Regions from separate parts of the Oceanobacter sp. 5_MG-2023 genome, predicted to be linked through region 1. Evidence: predicted binding sites of a transcription regulator. Region 1 holds the regulator's gene; each other region holds the start of a gene.
The links. The regulator PhoB, encoded in region 1, activates phosphate uptake and scavenging genes when phosphate is short. The targets are predictions, from matches to a motif close to TGTCATANNNNTGTCANA.
Positions count from the first base shown of each region.

Region 2: a site for PhoB is predicted at 2,150-2,167, ahead of Q4551_RS15130 (esterase-like activity of phytase family protein). Genes of this name have one in related genera too.
Region 3: a site for PhoB is predicted at 1,564-1,581, ahead of Q4551_RS14550 (phosphate ABC transporter substrate-binding/OmpA family protein). Genes of this name have one in related genera too.

Region 1 is NZ_JAUORS010000024.1:25,203-28,483, forward strand. Features, by position in the region: gene ubiA (4-hydroxybenzoate octaprenyltransferase) at 1-775, shown strand, start outside; gene phoB (phosphate regulon transcriptional regulator PhoB) at 883-1,581, shown strand; gene phoR (phosphate regulon sensor histidine kinase PhoR) at 1,588-2,898, shown strand; gene cysZ (sulfate transporter CysZ) at 2,900-3,281, opposite strand, start outside.
Region 2 is NZ_JAUORS010000029.1:34,509-37,789, reverse strand. Features, by position in the region: gene Q4551_RS15140 (trimeric intracellular cation channel family protein) at 1-30, shown strand, start outside; gene Q4551_RS15135 (hypothetical protein) at 316-474, shown strand; gene Q4551_RS15130 (esterase-like activity of phytase family protein) at 558-2,102, opposite strand; gene Q4551_RS15125 (helix-turn-helix domain-containing protein) at 2,548-3,281, opposite strand, start outside.
Region 3 is NZ_JAUORS010000027.1:2,253-5,533, reverse strand. Features, by position in the region: gene ylqF (ribosome biogenesis GTPase YlqF) at 1-14, opposite strand, end outside; gene Q4551_RS14565 (hypothetical protein) at 184-375, shown strand; gene Q4551_RS14560 (hypothetical protein) at 414-938, opposite strand; gene Q4551_RS14555 (BolA family transcriptional regulator) at 1,039-1,350, shown strand; gene Q4551_RS14550 (phosphate ABC transporter substrate-binding/OmpA family protein) at 1,628-2,992, shown strand; gene Q4551_RS14545 (YecA family protein) at 3,092-3,281, opposite strand, start outside.

The DNA of each region.
Region 1 (3,281 bases):
GCTGTGGATTGCCGCCGAGGGCATTCCCTCCATTGCCAATCTGGTGATTTTTACTCTGGGCGTATTTCTTATGCGGTCGGCCGGTTGTGTTATTAACGACTACGCCGACCGTCATATCGACCGCCATGTCAAACGCACCCAGGACCGTCCCCTGACTCAAGGACGCATCTCTGACCGCGAAGCATTATCCGGCTTTATTGTGCTGTGCCTGATCAGTCTGGCGCTGGTGCTGTTGACCAATGCCCTGACCATCTGGTTATCCCTCGGCGGGGTCGCTCTGGCAGCACTTTATCCCTTTATGAAACGCCATACCCATTTGCCACAGGTGTTTCTCGGCGCTGCATTTTCCTGGGCGATTCCAATGGCCTTTGCCGCACAGGCCAATGAGCTGACCGCTGTCTGCTGGTTATTGTTTATTGCCAATGTTTGCTGGACGGTCGGTTACGACACAATTTACGCCATGGTCGACCGCGACGATGACCTGCTGATTGGTGTCAAAAGCACGGCGATCCTGTTTGGCGACCTGGATGTCACCATGATCGCCATTCTCTACGGAATGGCGCATTTTTGTCTGTTACTGACGGGCAATCAGCTGGAAGCAAGCTGGCCGTTTTATCTGGCCTGGTGCGTCGCCGGAGGGTATCTGGTCTGGCAATTATGGTCTATCCGCAGTCGCCGCCGGGAAGCCTGCATGAAAGTGTTTCTGGCAGCCCATTGGTATGGCACGCTGATCTGGGCCGGACTCCTGTCACACTACGCCCTGTCCAGCGCGTAATTGGTGTCAGGCTTGACGCCAATGCCAACAGTGTCACATGCTTGTAACACTAGGTCAGTGTAATACCTCCGCATTATTCCTATTGTGACATTTGCGTGACGAGCCTTATGACCAAAGCTGGCAAGACCGTTCTTATTGTGGACGATGAAGCCCCTATCCGGGAAATGATCGCCGTGGCCCTGGAAATGGCCGGGTATGAATGCCTTGAGGCTGCCAATGTACAGGAAGCACATGCGCAGATTATCGATCGAAAGCCTGATATGATTTTACTCGACTGGATGCTGCCAGGCACCAGTGGCGTCGAATTTGCCCGGCGCCTCAAGCGTGAAGACCGCACCGCTGAGTTGCCAATCATCATGCTGACGGCCAAGGGCGAAGAAGATAACAAAGTACAAGGGCTGGAAGCGGGGGCAGATGACTACATCACCAAACCGTTTTCCCCTCGAGAACTGGTCGCACGACTGAAAGCCGTCTTGCGCCGTTCCACCCCACAAGGCATCGAAGAGCCCATTGAAGTCAGCGGCCTGATGCTGGACCCGGTCTGCCATCGCGTTACCGCTCATGGCGACCCGATTGACATCGGCCCTACGGAGTATCGTTTGTTGCAGTTTTTCATGACCCACCAGGAACGGGCCTACTCCCGAGCCCAGCTGCTCGATCAAGTCTGGGGTGGTAATGTGTACGTTGAAGAGCGCACCGTTGACGTGCATATTCGTCGTCTGCGCAAAGCACTCGGTGAGTCTCACGAACAACTGATCCAAACCGTGCGTGGCACCGGCTACCGCTTTTCGACCAAAGCCTCCTGAATTTTGATGTCCCCCGTCTGGCGCAGAGAATTGCGCCGCCTTGTCTACTTGCTGATTCTGGCCGTTGGTTGTGGTTACGTCTTTTTTGACCGGCCGCTGGAAGCATTGTGTTTGATGATGGGGGCCTATATCACCTGGCAATGGCTGCAACTGTACCGCCTGCACCGCTGGCTGGATCAGGGACAAACCACCGTATTACCGCGAACACTGGGCATCTGGGGAGCGATTTTTACCGAGAACCAGCGCTTGCAGCAAAGCAATATCAAACACCAGCAGCGCCTGCAGGCCATTATCAATCGTATCCAGGACTCAACCGCGGCCCTGCAAGATTCTGTCTTGATGGTGGATGCCAGCGGCGCGCTGGAATTCTGGAACCAGGCCGCACAAAACTACCTGGGGTTACGCAACCCGGTAGACATTGGCCAGCCCATCACCAACCTGATCCGCACACCAGAATTCAAGGCCTACTTCGACAAGGCCGATTATCAGGAACCGCTCACGATTCGATCGCCCATCAATCCGCGCATTTACCTGCAGTTCAATATCACCCTGTTTGGCCGCAAGGATCGCCTGATCCTGATTCATGACATCACCCGTTTGAAACAACTGGAAGAAATGCGCAAGGATTTTGTTGCCAACGTCAGCCATGAATTACGTACACCGCTGACCGTGATTGCCGGTTACGTCGAAACCATGCAAGCCGCTTCCGAGATGCTGCCACCACGCTGGGGTCGCATGCTGCAGCAAATGAGCGAACAAAGTCATCGTATGGAAAACCTGCTCAAGGATTTGCTGATGCTGTCACGGCTGGAGACCGGCAAGACGGAACAGCCTCAGCCTATCGAGCTGCAGCCGCTGCTGGAAGCCATCCGTCGCGATGCCGCATCACTCAGCAGCAGCAAGCACACCATTACCCTGACCATCGATCAGGATCAAAAAATGATGGGCTTTTATAATGAGCTGCGCAGTGCATTTTCCAACCTGGTATTCAACGCCGTCAAATACACCCCGGAAGGGGGTGACGTCACCCTGCGCTGGTATACCGAAGGCGGTAAAGGGCATTTCAGCGTCTCGGATAACGGCATCGGTATTGCCCAGCATCACATCCCCCGCCTGACCGAGCGCTTCTATCGCGCCGACCCCAGCCGCAGCATCGCCACTGGCGGTACCGGACTGGGACTGGCTATTGTCAAACACGTCTTGCTGCACCATGACGGCGAGCTGAAAATCAGCAGCATCGAAGGCAAGGGCAGTACATTCACCTGTGTTTTCCCCGCAGCCTGCTTATCTGACAACCGTGATGAGGCCGGCCAATAGATCAACCGGCCCGTGACTGATCGGCCTGCCGTTGCAATTGCCACAGCGTAGCCCCGATCACCGCCGCCGGGGGCACCAGACAGTTCAGTAATGGTACCGCCATCAGCACCGACACCGCCCCACCAAATCCCCAGGCCGTCCAGCGCTGGGTAGCCACCTGCTCTCGGCTGGCACGGAAATTCTGCTGCTGGTTATCCAGAGTATAATCACTGTATTGCAACGCCATCACCCAGCTGCCAAACCAGAACCAGACGAAGGGCATCAGCAAGTTGACGCCCGGCACAAACGACAACAACAGCAGCAACAGATAACGCGGCAGGTAATAACCCATCTTGACCAGCTCCCGTATCACCGTACGCGGGATCAACGCGGCAATGGATTCG
Region 2 (3,281 bases), on a different contig from region 1:
GTGTTCCGCTATGCGCCAGAACGCTGGTAGCAGGCCGTCGAATCAGGCCGAGTCACGTGACCCCCACTCTTGGAGTCAGTGAACCCAGGGCTTTTGGATAAACAGTGAGCCAGCAGAATTTTGCTTGTTGGCTTTCTGCGGCTATTCAGAAGGGTGGGTGTCCAAGTTGTCTCTTTCCAGATTGTCTCTGGCGAAGCCGTTTAGCGACTGCAGACAGGGTGGCCGTTAAGCAATAGTGGCCATTGAGGTGTAGTGGTTCAATGATTCCGGACACCAACGTAGGTGGTAATATCGCCACCATAAACGAGGTGTCTGATGACCAGCAAGCGACGTTCTTTTTCTCCTGAGTTCAAACAGGAAGCAGCCAGCCAGCTCCAAGCCATTGAAGGTCTGTTTGAACAGGTGCTGTTGATCTGTCATCAGCAGGGGCTTTCAGGCCATGAACTCTTTGCCATTGATAGCTGTAAAACCTGAATGTTTGGAACGTTTTGTTGTGTAAATAACAACCTGTATCCGCAAGGCAGATACAGGTCGTCAAAAACACTCAACCGATTATATTAAAGATCCAAGTCTTCAATAATATAGACGGTGTTGGCATCAATCTCGGTTTGCCCTGCGTCCAGATATTTTTGTTCCAGCACGCCGCTGGTTGACCAGGTTGCAAAGTCATCATCATTGATAACAGCAATGGTTGAATCGTTAATCAGCCACATGCCTTCAAGCTTGTCGTGTGGGTATTGAACTTCTGCCACCAAATCAACCAGGAAGGTTTTGGTAACCGGTGTAATGGTATTTAAACCTGTCCAGCCTTCATTCAGTACAACTTCTTCCAGAGTTTGTCCGTCTTTGGTTAACCCAAGCTCGGCATCCTGAACCCATGATCCTGAATCGGTAATGCTTTCCAGGTCGGTAGCGTTACTGATATCAATTTTATACAGGTATTTCATGGCGCTGGCATCGGAGGCGAAGAAAGCACCATCACGTTCGATCACAACAAATTCAGTGGCGCTGAGAGCAACAATACCCGACTGGGAGTTTTGTGTTTTCTCCTGGCGGTACAGGTACTGCGCCACGCTGCCTGTTTCTGTATTGACTGTAACAATACGCACGATATCCAGGTCTTTTACTGTGCTGCTTGGGTTATACATGGTGGATTGCATGATGCCGACCAGTGTTTTTTCATCTGGTGTTACGGCTAAACCTTCCATGCCGCGATTGGCTCGGCGATTGGAAAATTCTGCAGGCAGGTTGATCGATACACGGTCATCATCGGCAAAGGCATTAATACGATCGATTTCATTACCGTCAGCGTCGAAGTGAACCATGTGTGGGCCATATTCGTCGCTTACCCAGAAGGTACCATCAGAAAGCGCGACCATGCCTTCGCCATCCAGTCCATAATCATCCAGCAGGATAGGATTGGTCGTTTCATCGTAAGGCTGGCTCATATCTTCACGAAGCACTTCGACAGTGCCATCGTCCAATACGGCGTAAGGTGTTTCACCGGTACCGCCTAACGCGGAGTTATTGGGCAAGCCGGTGATTAAGGTGCCGTCTGGACGTTTTAATAGAGTTTCCTGGATCAGTTTTACATCGCCATTGTCCTGAATTTCAAATAAGCCGATGCGTGGAGTGTAATCTTCTACCGGGAATATTTTACCGGTACCCTGGTCGCCAGTGTAAACAGCGTTTGGTCCACGGTCGGTCAGGGCATAAAACTGGCTGGCATTGGTTGGGTGCTTAACCATGTCGGAGCCGTAGCCGCCATTACGAATCTCGAACAGAGCGCCCGGTTTTGCACCGTCTTCAATGTCGCTACGTAATACGGTGTAGGGTAATGTCGAGCCATTGACACCAACGGTATTTGCGTCGCAATCATACGTTGTCTGAGCCACTTCGCTCTCTGACAGGGTGCCATCGGCATCGGCATCCAAACCGGATTCGATTTTTACACCGCCAAATACACATTCATTATCGCCAAATGCAACCAGCTCATGGTTTACCAGGCTGTTGAAACCTTCGTTTCCATTGTCGCCGTCATCTCCGGCACATGCAGTCAGCAAACCGAATACAGTTAATGAAATTATCCTTTTCTTGAACATGTTCTGATTCCTAGGGTGTGAGAAATCGACGCATGGTAGTGACGGGTTCTTACAAATAAACGACATATTTATTACAAATATAATTATAAATATATTGATTTGACATCAAGGTTTAACATATTGCTGAAATTGAATTTTTCTGTGCCGTTTGTTTTTTATAAATCGCCATAAATGCAAATAAATGGTCAGGTTTGTCATATTGGCTTTATTGGTCTGAGATATTTGAAGCGGTATTAAGGAATATGGTAGCCGTTTTGTCTTTTATTTGTGCTGGTCAGGGTTCTGTCCGGTTGTGAATATTTTCGGCGTTATCTGCGAGATATCTGCTGGCATGTCTGCGTTTGACAGCAGGCATCAGACTCTCTGGTTTGGGTTCCGGTCTGGATTCAGGTCTGGATTGGGTCTGCTGCCATCGGTGGCCGGAGTGGTTACAGCCAGAGCGGAGTCAGGCAATGGCCCGGCGCAGGGTGCTGGAAGGTGATTCACCAAACAGGGCGGTGTAGTCACGGGCAAAGCGGCCAAGGTGCAAAAAATGCCAGCGCATGGCTGCTTCCGTGACGGTGATGGTGTGATACGGAGGGTGAAGCAAGAGTGCGCGTACCCGGTTAAGACGAAACAGGCGCAGGTAGGTATTGGGAGACATTCCCAGCTGAGTCTTGAAGCTGTATTGCAGGGTACGTTCACTGACACTGGTTTCGCGACACAGATCGACAATACCTGGGCTGGCGTCGGCATTGGGTACCGCTTCCAGATAAGCACAAACATGATGCACCAGCCGGACAGCCCGACGGCGGCTACTGATGCTGGAGTGCATGATATCCGGCTGCGGCCGTGACGACTGCAACATCATCATCAGGTTGTCGGTGAGGTAGCGGTCTATACCCGCAGGGGTCAGGCACGGCTGGCCGAGGCTTATGTGGTGCAGCAACTGGTTGATATGCTGATCCAGCTGAGCCTGTCCCGGGGTTTCAAGGCACATCAGCTCAGGGGTGTCGGGGCCTTCCCGGCGCTCAGGGTCAATAATCATCATCTGTTGCTGAAAATGCTCCTGATCGAAGCGAAAATACACCGTTTCGGCTTCACCACCGACATGCACATCCGCCTCGGTTCCGGCAGGGATCAGAAACAGCGCCTTATGGTTGGCCTGATATTCAGAGACCCGGGCGGTATCGAGGGTGC
Region 3 (3,281 bases), on a different contig from region 1:
CATTGGACTGCCATTGTGTGTAATCCGGTTGACCTGAATAAATTAGGGCGGCACATTGTATCGATCGGCCCGGTGAGAGCAACCGCCCGAGAGCAATTGGGCGTTATTTGAATGTCATATTTGCTCGATAACCTGACTGTGGTCGAAAAATTCCTGTGGAATTGGTCAAGTTGGAGACAATGTATGGATGTCTTGCAAGAAGATTTCGCTCGAAGTGCCAAACGTCAGGGCCGTCAGGCCTCGGCAACGGTTTCTGGTCGTCGTCGCGCCGGTTTCCTGGTTGGCAATAAGTTTGTTTTTTCAGATCAGGCCGAGGTGCTGTGGATGGAAGCAGGCCCCGGAGAATTTCGTGAATTGCGTCTCTGGCGCAAATAGAGTGATAGCGCGGCGCTGAAAGCGCCGCCCTGGAATCGCTAGGCTTCTGCAAACACTGATGTTGCTTCTGCTTCATCGGAGGGATTCGTACCCTCTGCAGAAAGCGTATCGACTGGCTGTTGTGCCAGAACTTGCTCGGCATTGGCTAATAATTCTTGCTGCTTTTCTTGCTCGCGGGCACGTTTACGCTCCAGTTTGACGAAGTGTTTCTCATGCGTGGTCCATTGCCCCTGACGGATATCCACGTCGGTTACGCCGTTTTCTTCGGCAATTTCTTCTGCCAGTTGGCGCGTGGCTTCATCGGCATCGCGGGCCAGTAACTTGCGTTCACCAGCGTCAAGATGGCTGAACAGGTCGATCAGCGCCGTCGACATGATGTCGCGGCTGATTTCATCGCGGCTTTTGTTGAAGCGACGGGCAATCATATTCAGCATGGCAAGATCGGCTGGCTCGATCTTGACGCTGATTTCAGCTTGGGTTTTTTCTTGCAAACGGCGCTCTTGTTCTTCCTGATAATATCTGTCGATCAGGTTCTGGGTGTTGTTACTATCGTTTTCGTGCATGCAGTGCTCCGGGTCACTCGGGAGAGAGGGCTGGGCTTGAGTTATGCCTCGGGGCGGCGGATTATACGCAGACATTACCGAGCGAGTAACCGGAGTTTTTATGAAGCCTGAAGAGTATCCAGAAGAGTATATCGTTGAGCAGATGGCATCACTGTCGCCATCTCATCTCGAATTGATGAACGAAAGCCATATGCACGCAGGCCCGGCGACGACGTCCCACTACAAACTGGTGATGGTATCCGACGCTTTTGAGGGCAAGCGCCCGGTGGCCCGGCATCAGCTGGTGTATGGCCTGGTGGCTGATATTTTGCAAAATCCGGTACATGCTCTGGCGCTGCATTTGTATTCGCCACAGGAATGGCAGGCACAGACGGCTGTACCTGAGTCGCCACAATGTGCCGGGCAACACTGATCATGACCTGATGATGATTGATGCATCATCAGGTCTGCTGGATCGAGTCTGCTGGTCCGGGTGGCTGGCCCGGAGCAACAGCGACATAATCCTGATTCCATAGGACAAGCCGCAAATCACCAACAGCTGTACCCCCAAAAGACCCCACCAGATCGGGAAGTGCGCAATTTCCTGCCGATATCATCATGCAATGATCTGTCAGGTTGGCAACTTTGTAACTAAAGTGTCACTTAATATTCATAGACTCGCGCCGAACTCTCGACCAGAAATCAGAATTATGACTACGATTCGTGTTTGTTTGACTCTGCTTGCCATTCTGGGTTTTTCAAGCGCCAATGCCGGGATTTTATCTCCTTTCACTGGCCTGCCAAAAAATGGTGAAGTACGTCTGTTTGGTATCCAGGGCTCCAATACCATTGGTGATGAACTTGGACCTAATCTGGCTAAAAAATACCTGGAAGAAAAAGGGGCGACAGACGTTCAAATTCGTAATACCCGGTTTAATAATGAAAAAGTGGTCAGTGGTTTTTTGCCTGATCTTGGTACCCGTTTGACGATAGACGTCGCCGCACATGGTTCCGGTACCGGCTTCAAGGGGATTGCGAGTGGTTCATCAGAAATTGCCGCCTCATCCCGTCCGATCAAGGCCAAGGAAGCCAGCCTGTTAAAACACATCGCTGATATGAGCAGGCCATCGGCAGAACATATCATCGGCATTGATGGTTTGGCGATTGTGGTGCACCCATCCAATCCGGTCAGTGAACTCAGTGTTGATGAAATCTCCGAGATTTTCTCCGGAGGCTATACCGACTGGTCGCAGGTGGGCGGCCGTCCTGGCGCCATTCATGTGTATGCCCGTGATGAAAACTCGGGTACCTGGGACAGTTTTAAATCCATGGTGCTGGGTAATACGCCGTTGATTGCATCGGCCAAGCGTTTTGAATCCAATGCGGTATTGTCTGATGAGGTCTCTGCGGATGATAACGGAATCGGTTTTGTCGGTTTGTCATCGGTCCGTGCTGCCAAATTGCTGGCCGTATCGGATGGCAGCGCCAAGGCACTGAAACCCAACAAGCTGACTGTTGCCACTGAAGATTATGCCTTGTCCCGGCGTTTGTTCATGTACACGGATGATGTGCCGGAAAATCCGTATGTCGTTGAGTTTATGAGCTTTGTTCAGCTCAATGAAGCACAGCAGGTGGTCGCGGATTCTGGTTTTATTTCACAGGAACTGAAAGAAGTCGTGCCGGAGTTTTATAGTGAGTTACCGTCTGATTTTCGTGAAATAACCAATGATGCCAAGCGTTTGACGATTAATTTCCGTTTTCGGGCCGGGAGCGCATCGCTGGACAATAAAGCGCTGAAGGATATTGAGCGGCTGGTTAATTACCTGCAGCAGAAAGGCCGCAACGATGCCGAAGTGATGCTGATCGGCTTTGGTGACAAGAAACGCACCGAGAAACGCTCCAAGCTGTTGTCCAAACTGAGGGCCATGGCGGTACGTCGTGAACTGGTACGTAACGGCATTTATCCTGAACTCTCGGTTGGGTATGGTGAGTATTTACCGGTTGCTTCTGTGAATCGGGCAGAAGGGAAAATGAAAAATCGCCGGGTTGAGGTGTGGCTCAGGGACAATACTTGAGCCTGACTGCTGCCAAGCGACAAAGAAAAACCCGAAGCCTGCAAAGGCTTCGGGTTTTTTGTGTTCTGGCAGGCTCAGGTGCATAACGCTGCCTGTGGTTCAGCCCTGGCTATGGAAAAACAGATACAGGTCGATGACGGCTGCTGGAATACCGCCACAGACCTGGTCGGACAGCTCGATGTCATCATCGATGTCGGCCATTTCTTCTTCGTCTGCGAACAGGCCAGAAGCGTACATGATCGGGAACAGGCTCTCGGCGACGTTTTCTTCATCGCGCTGGTACCAGTCC